One region of the Solibacillus sp. FSL K6-4121 genome, then DNA from elsewhere that is predicted to be linked to it. Evidence: riboswitches for the same ligand, from Rfam matches in the RefSeq annotation. Region 1 holds a riboswitch; the other holds the start of a gene.
What was found. Region 1 has a riboswitch for lysine ahead of MHH95_RS05685 (amino acid permease). Riboswitches for the same ligand answer to the same signal wherever they lie in the genome.

Region 1 (3,195 bases):
ACAGACACCATCCAACCAGCCGCGGTAGCATCCAAACCTTGGCTTATAAAAATTTCCGGCAGCCATGCAGAGGAGCAGTAGAATAAAAATGATTGGAAGCCCATTGCGCCTGCAACAGCCCAGGCGAGCGGTGATTTCCACATTTGGGTTTTCATTTTCTGTGATGCCGACATATGCAGGTCCCCTTTAGGTGTTCGCAAAATCGGTATCCATATAGCTAATGTCAGAAAACCTAAAACAATCGAAAAGCCTAAAGCTATTTGCCAGCCTACATTTGTGGCAATCGGAAAACTAAACCCGGCAGCAAGTCCGGAAGAAATATTCATCGATACGGAATACACCCCTGTTAACAAGCCGATATGCAGCGGGAATTTCCATTTGAAGTAGCTCGGAATAAGAACATTTCCAAAAGCGATGGCAATCCCTATAAGAATTGTTCCTCCAATCAGTAGTGCTGTTTCACCTACTGAACGTAGTAATATTCCGGTACAAAGTAAAATAACTGAATAAAATAAAGTCCATTCCATTCCCCATTTACGTGCAATGCGCGGTGCAAATGGTGAAACAATAGCAAACGCGACTAATGGAATAGTTGTTAAAAATCCTGCAAGCACGTTTGAAATGCCGAGGCCATCCCGGATAAAGGAAATAATAGGACCTACTACAGTAATCGGTGTACGTAATGTAGTAGCGAATAGGAATACAGCAACCATAAAAAAGAGAAGTGGTTTATTCGATAGTATTTTTTTGCTATTTTGGTTTATTTTTTGTTCATTCATCAATGAGGCTCCTTTTCCTGCAATAACGCCAATTAAATAGTAAGAATAATCTTAAAAAACTGAAAAATAGCAACGCATTGCTATCAAAAAAATATTATGTTAGACTAATAATCATTATTTCAATTAAATATATTACCTCATGTAAATGTATGGGGTAGAGGTCGCAATCATTATGATTAGTATAGCGGAGATTGAGAAGAATCTGTGAAGCTTTATGAAAGGAATGATTGCCGAAGTGTTATTTTTCTTCTTAAATATAACGCTGGGGCTGTCTCCGATAAGGAACAGAACTGTCACATGTGTAAGCATGTGTTGAGCTATCTTTCAAGTTTGATGAGGTGTAATTATAACCATCACAAAAACTTGTGGTGGTTTTATTTTTACACCTCGCCAAACAAAACAAAAAGGGAGTTTTATAATCGTGAGTGAAATTAAAATAGATCAGCTCGGTAATAAAAACGAGTTAAAAAGAGGATTAAAAAGCCGCCATGTTACGATGATCTCGTTAGGCGGAACGATTGGTACAGGACTATTTTTAGCATCAGGTGGCGCCATTGCACAGGCAGGTCCTGGTGGGGCATTGCTCGCATATGCATTAATCGGGGTTATGGTGTATTTCCTAATGACGTCATTAGGGGAAATGGCTGCTTATATGCCGACATCGGGTTCGTTTAGTACGTATGCAACGAAATTTGTAGACCCGGCATTAGGATTTGCACTTGGTTGGAACTATTGGTACAACTGGGCAATTACGATTGCAGCGGAAATTGCTGCTGTGTCATTAATTATGAAATACTGGTTCCCGGACAGTTCATCGATTGTATGGACAATTTTATTTATCGTAGTCGTTTTATCATTTAACTTAGCATCTGTAAAAGCTTTTGGTGAAGCAGAATACTGGTTTGCGATGATCAAAGTCGCAACAGTAATTGTATTTATTATTGTCAGCTTTTTAATGATTTTCGGTATTTTAGGCGGGAACGACCCGGTCGGCTTCACGAATTTCTTTGCAGGAGATGCACCGTTTAATGGCGGTTTCCTAGCTCTATTCGGTATTTTCCTTGCAGCGGGATTCTCATTCCAAGGTACGGAAATGCTAGGGGTAACGGCAGGGGAAACAGATGATCCAGCCAAAAACATACCAAAAGCTGTACGTTCAGTATTCTGGCGTATTTTACTGTTTTACATTTTCGCAATTGGCGCAATTGGATTACTTATTCCGTATACAGATGCACGCCTTTTATCAGAAGATATTGCAACAAGTCCATTTACATTAGTATTTGAAAACTTAGGTGTCGCATTTGCAGCATCTGTTATGAATGCGATTATTTTAACAGCAATGCTTTCTGCAGGGAACTCAGGTCTTTATGCAGCAAGTCGTATGCTTTATCAATTAGCAGTAGACGGAAAAGCACCGAAACTGTTTATGAAAGTAACGACGCGCGGTATTCCAATGTATGCCCTTTTAGCTACATTAGCAGTAGGTTCATTAGCATTTTTAGCTTCTTTCTTTGGCGATGGTGTCGTATATATTTGGTTACTAAACGCTTCAGGTATGTCCGGCTTTATCGCATGGCTCGGCATTGCAATCAGTCATTACCGCTTCCGTCGTGCATATGTCGCACAAGGGAAGTCATTGAGCGATTTACCGTATGTATCGAAATTCTTCCCATTCGGTCCGTTATTTGCGTTTGCCCTCTGTATGATTGTCGTACTTGGTCAAAACTATATGGCCTTTATGGGCGGGACAATTGACTGGTACGGAGTAGTCGTTTCATATATCGGTTTACCGTTATTTGCTTCATTATGGATGTTCTATAAAGTAAAACATAAAACAAAAATCGTTCCTTTAATGGACTGCGATCTATCAAATAAATAATAATTAAAACGTAATGTGAGCATCAGCTTTCATTGCGTTTTTTTGTGGAGTGAAACTGAAGTGGATATTAAGTCATGCAAAGTGGCTAATATCTAAAGCCAAGTGTCTAAAATGTCATTAGGGTGGCGAATATATGTATTTAAATCGTAAATGAAGTGGCGAAAAAAATGCTCTCGATTATAAAATGCCCTTTAGCCTTCCTTTTATACTTTAAAAGGAAGGAATGGTATTATAGAAGAAATGAAAAATCTCTATACTTATAAGGAAGTGTTAGGAATGCCTATCTCAACAGGTTTATATAAGAAAATGCATCAATGGTTAATGGGCGAAGAGGGAAAAACTGTAGCGTTTCGCCCGTTTTTAACAAATGGAAACCCCTACAAATCACGAATTTTCCTAGTCAGCACAAATGCCGTACCTTTTTTTAAAGTAGAGGATAGAAGTGAACAGATTTTTGCAGAGTCATTATTAAATAGAGAACTGTTAAAAGATCTTTATTTGAGTGAAATAAAGGGAGCCCCTCGTGAATTTAAAGGT
Region 2 (3,195 bases), on a different contig from region 1:
CATCGCATTTTGCTGGGCCTCTTCTTTTGAACGCTTCAACACCTTTATTTGCCCAACTACACAGTTATTAAGTACGTCTAAGTTATTGAATAAATTAAACTGCTGAAAGACCATTCCTAAATGTGTGCGGTACTTTTCAATATGATGGCCATCATTTAATATATTTTCTCCGTTATATATGATTTCTCCGGCTGTAGGCGTTTCGAGCAAGTTAATGCATCGTAACAATGTCGATTTCCCAGAACCAGAAGATCCGATTAATGTGACAACTTCCCCTTTATTCACCTGGAAGTTAACATCTTTTAATACTTCATGGTCACCGAATTTTTTATTTAAATGGTTAATGTCAATTACAACTGTCATATTTTATTTACCATCCTTTTCTAGCTTATTGCCTGTAATGAGCTCCACTTTATAGGAAGCAGGTCCATCCATCTTCTTCTCAAACAGTAATAAGAACCTTGTTACGGTAAATGTCATAATGAAGTACAATACCGTTGCAATAAAGAATGCTTCGATATATTTATAGTTGCTTCCGGCTATTGAGTTCGCAGTGAAAAATAGTTCCACGACGGAAATAACACTTAATACGGAAGAATCTTTTATATTCATAACGAACTGGTTGCCTGTAGCAGGTAATATATTGCGCGCTACTTGTGGAATGACAATATGTAACATCGTTTGAAGATGATTCATGCCAATCGCCTGAGCTGCCTCAAATTGCCCTTTATCGATTGATACAATACCACCTCGTACATATTCAGCCATATATGCCCCTGTGTTTAAAGTTATAACAACAGAAGCTGCTAAAAAACGGTCAATATCAATCCCTAAGTAAACGAGACCATAAAACACAACCATCGCCTGTACCATCATTGGGGTCCCTCTGAAAATCTCAACATATGAAGTTAAAATAAAGTTAAATACTTTCAAAATAATCGTTTTTATATTTCTTTTACGTTGTGGAATCGTATGCATAATACCGATAAAAAATCCGATAAGTGTTCCACAAATTGTTCCGATAATCGCTAATAGAAGTGCAGTCCAAGCTCCACGTACGAATAAATCCCAGTTATTCGTAAACAAGTTCCATGATGATTCCAAAAATGCCATAGTCTTGTCCTCCAATTCTTTCTTATTAATACTCTATATGTATTGGGTAATGATAATAGAAAAAGGTTGTCTCCCGTTTGCCGGCAAGACAACCTTCATAAAAAATAATTGCTGCACATTTACTGTGCTGCTGGTTGATTTGCAATTGCGTCTTCCATTAATTGTTGACGCTCTTCTTCCGAAATTTCAGCCAATACTTTGTTAATTTGTTCACGTAAATCAGATCCCTTTTTCAACCCTACTGCTACAGCTGTTGACGCTTCATCTGCTTCGAAGTTTGGTTCTGGAACGATATACTTTATGTTGTTTAATGCCATCTCAGCAGAAATCCCTTCCGGACGTTCAGAAACGTAGCCATCGATTGCACCTGATTGTAATTGGACACGCATTGCACCAAAGTCAGTTGCTGCAACCTGCTTATTTACACCTTCGATTTGATCGATTACGTCATAGTGTGTCGTCGATTGCTGACCTGTAATTTTTGCACCTGAAAAATCAGCTAATGCTGTTGCATTCGCATATGGACCATCTTCTTTTACTACGATTACATAATCACTTGTATAATAGTTTTCTGTGAAATCTATTGCTTCCATACGATCAGGCATTGGCGACATACCTGCAATTACTAAATCAATTGCTCCAGATTGTAGAGAAGGAATTAAACCATCCCAGTCCGTTTTTACAATTTTCAATTCCATATCCAAGCCTTCAGCAATCTTTTTTGCGATTTCTACATCATAGCCTGCTGCATATTCTTTCGAACCATCAATCGGTACGCCACCGTTTGAATCGCCTTTTTGCGACCAGTTAAACGGTGCATAACCAGCTTCCATACCAACCTTTAATACTTTCTTGTCAGAACCAGTTGATTTTTCATCATCTGTACCACATGCTGCAAGTACAAATATTGTCATCATTGCGGTAATGACCATTAATAATTTCTTTTTCAAGTTAACTCTCCCCTTAATAAATGTATTTCAGGCTTTTAGAAATGAAAAAAAACGACCAAAAAGGATATCCTTAGGTCGTTTACATTCACGATTAGCCCAAATCCTCTACAGTTCCCAATATGAGATAGCACACCTCAATCATCCGGGAAGAAGATTGAGACAGTCCTGCAATTATTTATTACAGACCCAGCGCTGTTAAATCGAGCTATAACAACACTTCGGCGATATTTCCTTCTTTTATACTTCACTGTCAGCTCAATGACTCCATACAAAACTATTAAATACCGCACCTCTACCTCACTAAGCTGTGAGGTTTTGTTATTAAATTAATAGTTTAAGTTTAACATTATTCTAACTTTTCCGTCAACACTCATTTTTCTGAAATTTAAAGGAAAAAAGCTAATTCGCAATATACATTACGAATTAGCTTTCAATGTTTTAATTATGAATTTAATAATAAATCTTCTGGGTTTTCGATCATTTCTTTAACTGTTTTTAAGAAGCCAACAGAATCTTTACCATCGATAATACGGTGGTCGTAAGATAATGCTACATACATCATTGGGCGAATTTGAACTTCACCGTTAACAGCTACTGGACGGTTAACGATAGAGTGCATACCTAAAATACCAGCTTGAGTACCATTCATGATTGGTGTAGACATTAATGAACCGAATACACCACCGTTAGTGATAGTGAATGATCCACCAGCCATGTCGTTTAAGCCTAATTTTTTGTCGCGTGCTTTACCAGCTAATTCAGCGATGTTTTTCTCGATTTCAGCAAAGTTCTTAGCGTTAGCATCACGAACTACTGGTACTACTAAACCTTCTTCAGTTGATACAGCGATACCGATATCGAAGAAGTTGTTTAAGTGAATTTCGTCACCGTTAATTTGAGCATTAACGTATGGATATTTTTTAAGTGCTGCAACTACTGCTTTTGTGAAGAATGACATGAAACCTAATTTAATGTCGTTTGCTTTCACGAATTGTTCTTGTTTACGTTTACGTAATGCCATGATGTTAGTCATGTCGATTTCGTTGAACGTAGTTAACATTGCAGTTGATTGTTTAACTTCTAATAAACGTTTTGCAATTGTTTGACGACGACGGCTCATTTTTTCAACAGT

Region 2: it holds a riboswitch for lysine, as region 1 does, so the genes downstream of both, MHH95_RS13075 (transporter substrate-binding domain-containing protein) here and MHH95_RS05685 (amino acid permease) in region 1, are expected to answer to the same signal.

What each region holds. Positions count from the first base shown of each region.
Region 1 is NZ_JBBOCS010000001.1:1,113,789-1,116,983, forward strand. It holds gene MHH95_RS05680 (CynX/NimT family MFS transporter) at 1-779, opposite strand, end outside; lysine riboswitch at 927-1,107, shown strand; gene MHH95_RS05685 (amino acid permease) at 1,201-2,658, shown strand; gene MHH95_RS05690 (RNA 2'-phosphotransferase) at 2,899-3,195, shown strand, end outside.
Region 2 is NZ_JBBOCS010000002.1:739,354-742,548, forward strand. It holds gene MHH95_RS13065 (amino acid ABC transporter ATP-binding protein) at 1-363, opposite strand, end outside; gene MHH95_RS13070 (amino acid ABC transporter permease) at 367-1,113, opposite strand; gene MHH95_RS13075 (transporter substrate-binding domain-containing protein) at 1,233-2,063, opposite strand; lysine riboswitch at 2,181-2,366, opposite strand; gene odhB (2-oxoglutarate dehydrogenase complex dihydrolipoyllysine-residue succinyltransferase) at 2,506-3,195, opposite strand, start outside.